One region of the Geodermatophilus sp. SYSU D00696 genome, then DNA from elsewhere that is predicted to be linked to it. Evidence: riboswitches for the same ligand, from Rfam matches in the RefSeq annotation. Region 1 holds a riboswitch; the other holds the start of a gene.
The links. A riboswitch is a leader RNA that binds a small molecule or an ion and turns the genes downstream of it on or off. The one in region 1 is predicted to bind S-adenosylmethionine.

Region 1 (4,743 bases):
ATCCTCCACGAGGTCGGCCGGGAGGCCTTCGCCGACGCCGGGCTGCGCCGGCTGCTGCTCGACGAGCCCAGCGTCATGGGCGTGGAGAGCATCGACCTCGAGCAGGTCAACGTGCGGGTGGTGGCGCGGACCCTGCCCGGGCGGCAGTTCGACGTGGGCCGCGACCTGCGCGAGCGGATCGTGCTGGCCTTCGCCCGCGCCGGGCTGACGCTGACGCCGAGTCCCGAGCCGGCTGCCCTGCCCGTTCGCCCCGCGCCGGCGGCGAAGCCGTGACCGTCCCCGGCGCCCCCCGCCCCGCCGAGCCCACCGGCGGACCCGGCTCCGGCGGCGACCCGGCCGCCCGCGGCCGCTTCGGCCTGTCCGTCCTGCGCCGCACGCCCGGCCACATCGGACGGGCCCGCACCTCGACCGTGGTGCTGGTCCTGCTCTTCCTCGGCCTGGGCCTGCTCTACCTCTACGTGCGGCCCGCCCCGGCCGGCACCGACCCGGCGGGCACCACGACGGTGACCACGCCCGCCCCCGCGCCGGCCGGCACCACGCCGCCCGCCACCGAGGCCCCCACCACCGAGGCCCCCACCACCGAGGCGCCCACCACCGAGGCGCCCACCACCGCGGACCCAACCAGCGAGGCGCCGGCGACCACGCCGGAGGAGACCGCCCCGCCGACGACGGAGCCCCCGGCCGGCACGACCGGGGAGACGCCGTCCGAGCCGGTCCCGACGACCACCCGCGGGCCGGCGACGACGCCCGGGTCGGGACCGACGACCGTCTCCCCGCCCGGCTGACCCGGACGGGCGGAGGATGAGCGGCATGGTCCTGGGACTGCGCCGGCCGGTCGTGCAGGCACCGATGGCCGGCGGGCCCTCCACGCCCGCGCTCGCGGCTGCGGTGTCCGAAGGGGGCGGGCTGGGCTGCCTCGCTGCCGGGTACCGGACGCCGTCGGCGGTGCGCGAGGAGGTGCACGCCGTCCGGGCGCTGACCGGGCAGCGGTTCGCGGTCAACGTCTTCCTGCCCGGACCGCCGGCCGACGCCGACGCCGTGCGCCGCTACGCCGAGCGGCTCCGGCCCGAGGCCCGGCGCTGGGGCGTCGACCTGGGCGAGCCCCGGGCCGACGACGACGCCTGGGAGGACAAGGTCGCCCTGCTCGCCGAGGAGCGGGTGCCGGTGGTCTCGTTCACCTTCGGCCTGCCCCGCCCGGACGTGGTCGCCGCGCTGCACGCCGCCGGGTCCACCGTGCTCGTCACCGTCACCACCCCCGAGGAGGCGGTCGCGGCCCGCGACGGCGGCGCCGACGCGCTGGTCGTGCAGGGCATCGAGGCCGGCGGGCACCGGGGCGGACCGTCCGACCGGGACGGCGAGGGCGAGTACGGGCTGCTGCCGCTGCTCCGCCTCGTCGCCCGGGCCGTCGACCTGCCGCTGGTCGCCGCCGGCGGGATCCCCGACGGCGCCGCCGTCGCCGCGGTCCTGGTGGCCGGGGCGGAGGCCGCGCAACTGGGCACGGCGTTCCTCCGCTGCCCCGAGGCGGGCACCGCCCCGGCGCACCGCGAGGCGCTCACCACCTCCGGGCGCACGGCGCTGACCCGCGCCTTCAGCGGCCGGCGCGCCCGCGGGCTGGTCAACCGCTTCCTCACCGAGCACTCCCCCGCCGCCCCGGCGGCCTACCCCCAGGTCCACCACCTGACCTCGCCGCTGCGCGCGGCGGCCCGGCGGGCCGGCGACCCCGGGGGGCAGAGCATGTGGGCCGGGCAGGCGCACCGCCTGGCCGAGGCCGTCCCCGCCGCCGAGCTGGTGCGGCGCCTCGACGACGACGCCCGGGCCGCGCTCGCCCGCGTGCACCCCGGGAACGACCGCCGCTGACCTGGGCTATCGTCGGGGCAGGCTCACGAGAGGCAGCGCGAAGCACCTGGCTTGCTGCCCGGCAACCTCTTCCTCCGTCTGAGGTGCTCCCAGGGGAAGAGCCGGCCGTGCGGCGCCCGCTGCCCGGCAAGGACGGAGCACCTGTGCGCCGCAGGTCCTCCGGAGCGAGAGGAGACGGCGCGTGACCGACCCGAAGAGCTGGAGCTTCGAGACCCGGCAGATCCACGCCGGCACCAGCCCCGACCCCACGACGGGCGCCCGGGCGCTGCCCATCTACGCCACCACCAGCTACCAGTTCCGCGACACCCAGCACGCCGCGGACCTGTTCGCGCTGGCCGAGCTGGGCAACATCTACACGCGGATCATGAACCCCACGCAGGACGCGCTCGAGCAGCGCGTGGCCTCCCTCGAGGGCGGGGTCGCGGCGCTCGCGGTGGCCAGCGGCCAGGCGGCGGAGACCCTCGCACTGCTCAACGTCGCCGAGGCCGGCAGCCACGTCGTCGCCTCCGCCTCGCTCTACGGCGGCACGTACAACCTGCTGCACCACTCGCTGCCCAAGCTCGGCGTCGAGGTCTCCTTCGTGGAGGACCCCGACGACCCGCAGAACTGGCAGGCGCTCGTCCGCGAGAACACCAAGGCGTTCTACGGCGAGTCGATCGGCAACCCCAAGGGCGACGTCCTCGACATCGCCGCGGTCGCCGAGGTGGCCCACCGCAACGGCGTGCCGCTGATCGTCGACAACACCATCGCCACGCCCTACCTGGTGCGCCCGCTCGAGCACGGCGCCGACGTCGTCGTCCACTCGGCCACCAAGTACCTCGGCGGCCACGGCACCGCGATCGCCGGGCTCATCGTCGACGGCGGCGGCTTCGACTGGACCAGCGGGAAGTTCCCCGGCTTCACCACGCCGGACCCGACCTACCACGGCGTCGTCTACGCCGACCTCGGCGCCCCGGCCTACGCGCTCAAGGCCCGGGTGCAGCTGCTGCGCGACCTCGGCCCGGCGATCAGCCCGTTCAACGCCTGGCTGGTCGTCCAGGGCATCGAGACGCTGTCGCTGCGGATGGAGCGGCACGTGGCCAACGCCCAGCGGGTGGCCGAGTTCCTCGAGGCCCACGACGAGGTGGAGTCGGTGCACTACGCCGGCCTGCCGTCCTCGCCGTGGTACGCCGCCCACCAGCGCTACGCCCCGAAGGGCGCCGGGGCGGTGCTCGCCTTCGAGATCCGCGGCGGGATCGAGGCCGGCCGGCGGTTCGTCGAGGGCCTGGAGCTGCACAGCCACGTCGCCAACATCGGCGACGTGCGCAGCCTGGTCATCCACCCGGCGTCCACGACGCACTCGCAGCTGACCGCGGAGGAGCAGCTGACCACCGGCGTCACGCCCGGTCTGGTGCGGCTGGCCGCCGGCCTGGAGGGCATCGAGGACATCCTGGCCGACCTCGAGGCCGGGTTCCGCAGCGCCAAGGGGGCCTGACGTGACGGGGGTGAGGGACGCCCCGGCGTCCCTCACCCCGCCGCACACCGGCGGGTGGCGCGACGGCGACCCCACCGGGGACCGGCTGTTCCTCGACCTGGACGGCCCGGTCCGGCTGGAGCGCGGCGGGGTGCTGCCCGGCGTCCGGGTCGCCTACGAGACGTGGGGGACGCTCGCGCCCGACGGCGGCAACGCGGTGCTGGTCGAGCACGCGCTGACCGGCGACAGCCACGTCACCGGCCCCGCCGGACCCGGCCACCCGACGCCGGGCTGGTGGGCGCCGCTGGTCGGGCCGGGCGCGCCGCTGGACACCGACCGGCTCTTCGTCGTCTGCGCCAACGTGCTCGGCGGCTGCCAGGGCACCACCGGGCCGTCGTCGACGGCGCCCGACGGCCGCCCGTGGGGATCGCGGTTCCCCGAGGTGACCGTCGCTGACCAGGTGCTGGTCGAGGCCGCGCTGGCCGACGCGCTCGGCGTCCGCCGGTGGGCCGCCGTCGTCGGCGGGTCGATGGGCGGCATGCGGGCGCTGGAGTGGGCGGTCGCGCTGCCCGACCGGGTGGCCGGGCTGTTCTTCCTCGCCTCGGGTGCCGCGGTCACCGCCGACCAGCTGGGCACCCAGACCACCCAGCAGGCCGCCATCCGCGCCGACCCCGCGTGGGCGGGCGGTGACCACCTCCCGGGTCCGGGACCGGTCGCGGGCCTCGGTGTCGCGCGGCGGATCGCGCACCTCACCTACCGCAGCGCGTTCGAGCTCGAGGAGCGGTTCGGCGCCACGGTCCAGGACGACGGCCGCTTCGCCGTCGCCTCCTACCTCGACCACCACGCCGACAAGCTCGCCCGCCGCTTCGACGCCGGCAGCTACGTGGTGCTCACCGAGGCGATGAACACCTGGGACGTCGGCCGCGGCCGCGGCGGCGTGGAGGCGGCGCTGGCCCGCGTGACGGCCCGCGCCGTCGTGGCCGGGGTCGACAGCGACCGGCTCTACCCGCTGGGGCTGCAGCAGCGGGTGGCCGACGCGCTCGGGGTGCCGCTGCGGGTGCTGTCCTCGCCGTACGGGCACGACGGCTTCCTCGTCGAGGCCGACGCCGTCGGCGCGCTGGTGCGCGAGCTGCTGGGCACCTGAGGTCCCGCTTCCCCTCCCCCGGGGGGGGGGGGGGGGGGGGGGGGGGGGGGGGGGGGGGGGGGGGGGGGGGGGGGGGGGGGGGGGGGGGGGGGGGGGGGGGGGGGGGGGGGGGGGGGCGGGGCGGAGCCCCCCCGGCGCCCCCCCCCCCCCCCCCCCCCCCCCCCCCCCCCCCCCCCCCGCTCACGGGGGCCCGGACGGGCGAGATCACGGGATCTCGGCAGACTGGCGCGCGTGACCGACCTCGAGGAGCTGCGCGCCACCTGCGACCGGGCGCTGTCCGGACACGGGC
Region 2 (4,743 bases), on a different contig from region 1:
GTGTCGGCGGCGGAGATCGACGCGGTGGCGGCGATCTGCTCCTTGGTCTCGACGTCCTTGGCGCTGGAGAGCAGGTGCTCGGTGACCGAGGCGACGGCCTTCTCGATGCCCTTCTTCAGGGCCATCGGGTTGGCGCCGGCGGCGACGTTGCGCAGACCCTCGCGGACGAGCGCCTGGGCCAGCACGGTGGCGGTGGTGGTGCCGTCACCCGCGACGTCGTCGGTCTTCTTCGCGACCTCCTTGACCAGCTCGGCGCCGATCTTCTCCCAGGGGTCCTCGAGCTCGATCTCCTTGGCGATGCTCACACCGTCGTTGGTGATGGTGGGAGCGCCCCACTTCTTCTCGAGGACGACGTTGCGGCCCTTGGGGCCGAGCGTCACCTTGACGGCGTCGGCGAGGGTGTTCATGCCCCGCTCGAGGCCGCGGCGCGCCTCTTCCTCGAAGGCGATCATCTTGGCCATGTGGTGATGTCCTCCATGCATGGATCGCTGCACGGCCGGGACCGGCGCCCGCGACGGACGACACCGGCGCCGCGGACACTCCTACGGCCCGCGCTCCGGTGCCTCACCGTTCCGACCTGATTGGCACTCGGCACTGTCGAGTGCCAACCCGAAGTCTGGCACTCGCCCCTGCCGAGTGCAAGAACGGGGGGTGGGCGCCGGCTGTTCCCGGAACAGCGACGGCCCGGTCCCCGCGCGGGGGACCGGGCCGTGGCGCGGTGCCAGGAGTCAGGCGACGCGGACGCCGTCGGCCTGCGGGCCCTTCTCGCCCTGGACGACCTCGAAGGTGACCCGCTGGCCCTCGTCGAGGCTCTTGTAGCCGTCCATCTGGATGGCCGAGTAGTGGACGAAGACGTCCTGGCCGCCGTCGACGGCGATGAAGCCGAAGCCCTTCTCGGCGTTGAACCACTTCACGGTGCCCTGTGCCACGTGTGCTCCCACGGTGCGTGCGTGCGGACGGTTCCCCGTGGTCCGGGGACCGGGGTACAGCTCTTCCGCCCGTCGGACACGTGCGTGGAACTGACGACCGCGCGAGACGGTACAACAGGGACGCCGTCGTGGGGAGATGCCGCACACACGACTCGGGGACGACCGGGCGGGGATGTCACCCGCCGGATCGACGGCCCCGAGCGTACGCCTCAGCCGATGAGGCCCGCCGACCGGACCGACCGCAGCGACGGCTCCACCCGGTGCGTCGGGCCGACCACCGGCGTGAGCGGGTCGAGGGTCTTGAGGCCCTCGCCGGTGTTGAGGACGACGGTCTCCCGCGCCGGGTCCAGCCGGCCGTCCTCGACCAGCTGCCGCAGCACGGCCACGGTCACGCCGCCGGCGGTCTCGGCGAAGACGCCGGTGGTGCGGGCGAGGTCGCGGATGCCCTGGACGATCTGCTCGTCGCCGACCCGGCCGACCGCGCCGCCGGTGCGCCGGATCGCGTCGAGCGCGTAGGGCCCGTCGGCGGGGTTGCCGATGTTCAGTGACTTGGCGATGCCGGTGGGCTTGACCGGCTTGACGACGTCCCAGCCGTTGTCGAAGGCGGTGGCGATCGGGTCGCAACCGGCCGACTGGGCGCCGAACACCCGCCACTCGGTGGCCTCGACGATCCCGGCGGCGGCCAGCTCGCGGAAGGCCTTGTCCACCTTGGTCAGCAGCGAGCCCGAGGCCATCGGGATCACGACCTGGGCCGGGATCCGCCAGCCCAGCTGCTCGGCGATCTCGTAGCCCATCGTCTTGGAGCCCTCGGCGTAGTAGGGCCGCACGTTCTGGTTGACGAAGGCGGTGTCCTCGAACTCGTCGGTCTCGGCGAGCTCGCTGGTCAGCCGGTTGACGTCGTCGTAGGAGCCGTCGACGGCGACCAGCGTCTGCCCGTAGACCGCCGACTGCACGACCTTGCCCGGCTCGAGGTCGGCCGGGATGAAGACGAACGACGGGATGCCCGCGCGGGCGGCGTGCGCGGCCACGGAGTTGGCCAGGTTGCCGGTCGAGGCGGCGGCGATCTTCCGGTAGCCGAGGCCCTGGGCGGCCGTGGCGGCCAGCGACACCACGCGGTCCTTGAACGAGTGCGTGGGGTTGCCCGAGTCGTCCTTGACCCACAGCCCGCCGGTGACGCCGAGCTCGGCGGCGAGCCGGTCGGCGCGCACCAGCGGGGTCAGGCCCGGGTCGAGGGAGACGCGGTCGGCCGGGTCCTGGCCCACCGGCAGCAGCGCGGCGTAGCGCCAGATGTTCTGCGGGCCGGCCTCGATCTGCTCGCGGGTCACCGACCGGAGGGCCCCGGGGTCGTAGTCGACCTCGAGCGGGCCGAAGCACTCGGCACAGGCGTGCTCGGCGATCAGGCCGAAGGTGGCGCCGCAGTTGCGACAGACGAGGCCGCGGGCGGGACTGGGCGGGACCGGGCCACGCGCGTGCACGTCGGCCTGGGCGGATCCGGGAGCGGTCAGGGTCATGCGACGACTACCTCCTCATCTTCCCCGCGGCGGGCCGTCGAGCCGCGCGGGACGGAATTGGCACCTCTCGCCGCTCGCGCGGCGGGTTGCCGGGGCTTCGCCGGGCCGTGTCCCTCTGCCCCTCTGGATGAGTGGAACGCCGGCGACTCTACCCACCCGGCGTCGGCGACCCGGGGTCGGCACGGCGGGCTCCGGCCTCGACACGGCCGCGGGCGCGGGCGCGGGATGCGGGCTCCCGCCCGACCTGCGAGGAGGCCGTGCACACCGGTCGGGCACGCCGCCCCTGGCCGGGGCCGGCCCTCGCGCTCCTCCTCGCCGTGACGGGCTGCGCCGGCGAGGACGCCCGGCCGGCCTCCTCCCCCGCTGCCTCGAACACCGTCTACGCGGTCAGCGCCGCGGGAGCGCTGCCCACGCTGCACGACGGTCCCGCCGTCGAGGTGGTGCTGCGGAGGCGGCCCGCGCGGTGCGACGTCCACGCGCTCGGGGAGAGCCACCGCACCGGGCTGGTGGAGCTGGTGGTCGCCCTCGGGAGGCCGCGCCCCGGCGGGTGGTGGTCACGCCGGACCAGGAGGTCCGCCGCCGGCTGGAGACGTTCGCGGTGGACACCTGCCGGGCGCGTCCGGACCGAGCGGGGCCGCAGGTGAGGATGTGCGCCATGTCCCCGGCCGCAGCGCGCATCGTCTACACCGACCTCGACGGCACCATGGTCGGCCCTCGGGGGTCGTTCTGGCACGACGCCGGCGGGTCGCCCACCGCGGAGCCCGCGGCCGCGCTGCTGGAGCTGCACACCGCCGGGGTCGCGCTGGTGATCGTCAGCGGGCGGACCGCCGACCAGGTCACCGAGGCCGGGCGGATCTTCGCCGCCGACGGCGCGATCGCCGAGCTGGGGTCGCTGGTGACCTGGCGGGGCGGGCGCGAGCGCCACCACCTCACCGGCGAGCTGCCCCCCGAGTACGCCGGCCGCACGCCGATGGACGTGATGGCCGAGCTCGGCGTCGTCGAGGCGCTGTGCGCCGCCCACCCCGGCCGGCTGGAGTGGCACGCGCCCTGGCACGCCACGCACGAGGGCGACGCGCTGCTGCGCGGCTACGTCGACCCCCTCGCCGTCGACGCCTGGCTGGCCGAGCGCGGGCTGGGCTGGCTGACCCTCAACGACAACGGCGCCATCCCGGCGTCGGCGCGGCTGAGCCTGGCGCCGGAGGGGCAGCTGGCGCGGGTCTACCACCTCATGCCGCGCGGCATCTCCAAGGGCGCGGCCATCGCCTGGGACCTCGAGCGGCGCGGCCTGGACCCCGCCGACGCCGTCGCCATCGGGGACAGCGCCAGCGACCTGGACATGGCGCCCGCCGTCGGCCGGCTGTGGATCACCGCGAACGGCGCCGAGGTCGAGGGCATGGCCGGGCTGATGGACGCCGTCCCCAACGTGTCGGTGACCGACGGCGCGATGGGCGTCGGCTGGGCCCAGGCGGTCCGGAGCTCGATCAGCTCGTGACGTCGCGGCGGGAGAAGTGGCGGAACGCCAGCGCGGTGAAAACGGCGACGTAGACCAGCGACTGGACCACCCCGCGGAACAGGTCGGAGGAGTCGACCGGCGTCTGCAGCAGGTCGGTCCAGGCGAAGGACTCCGCGGTGGGGAACCAGTCACGGATCGCGCCGAGCTGCTCGACCTGGTCGAGGATCGAGAAGACGATCGTGGTGAACACCGCGCCGCCGACCGCGGCCAGGGGCGCGTCGGTGATCGTGGACAGCCAGAACGCCAGCGCGCCGACCACGAGCAGGTGCACGGACAGGTAGCCGAGCATCCCGGCCAGCCGCAGCAGCCCCTCGCCCTGCGGGAGGCTCACGCCGATCGGCGTGCGGATGTCGTCGAAGCCGAAGGCGATCCCGCCGGCCACCACCGCGACCAGGGCGAGGGTGAGCAGCGCGGCCACCGACAGCACCAGCGCGGCCAGCCACTTCTGCCGGAGCAGCCGCATCCGCGGCACCGGGGTGGCCAGCGTGTAGCGCAGCGACCCCCACTGCGCCTCGCTGGCCACGGTGTCGCCGAAGAACAGCGCGTAGACCACGACGAGGAAGAAGCCGGTGGTCGCGAACAGCACGAACAGCGTGAAGTTGAGCCCGCTGGAGGTGGCGACGTCGACCAGGTTGATCCGGCTGTTCTCCTGCGCGTCCTCGCTGGCGCCCAGCTGCAGCGCGGCGATGAGCACCAGCGGCAGGGCGACCATGAGCGTGAACACGCCCAGGGTGCGCCGCCGCTTGAACTGCCGGCGCAGCTCGACCGACAGCCGCAGCGTGCGCTCGGG

Region 2: it holds a riboswitch for S-adenosylmethionine, as region 1 does, so the genes downstream of both, thrC (threonine synthase) here and ACI79O_RS20280 (bifunctional o-acetylhomoserine/o-acetylserine sulfhydrylase) in region 1, are expected to answer to the same signal.

What each region holds. Positions count from the first base shown of each region.
Region 1 covers NZ_JBJGYY010000040.1:28,846-33,588, forward strand. The annotation lists gene ACI79O_RS20265 (mechanosensitive ion channel family protein) at 1-273, shown strand, start outside; gene ACI79O_RS20270 (hypothetical protein) at 270-785, shown strand; gene ACI79O_RS20275 (nitronate monooxygenase) at 811-1,857, shown strand; SAM riboswitch class IV at 1,879-1,996, shown strand; gene ACI79O_RS20280 (bifunctional o-acetylhomoserine/o-acetylserine sulfhydrylase) at 2,039-3,331, shown strand; gene metX (homoserine O-acetyltransferase MetX) at 3,333-4,454, shown strand; gene ACI79O_RS20290 (threonine aldolase family protein) at 4,686-4,743, shown strand, end outside.
Region 2 covers NZ_JBJGYY010000002.1:285,191-289,933, reverse strand. The annotation lists gene groL (chaperonin GroEL) at 1-461, opposite strand, end outside; gene ACI79O_RS03080 (cold-shock protein) at 729-929, opposite strand; gene thrC (threonine synthase) at 1,139-2,440, opposite strand; SAM riboswitch class I at 2,453-2,574, opposite strand; gene ACI79O_RS03070 (HAD family hydrolase) at 3,096-3,932, shown strand; gene ACI79O_RS03065 (ABC transporter permease) at 3,922-4,743, opposite strand, start outside.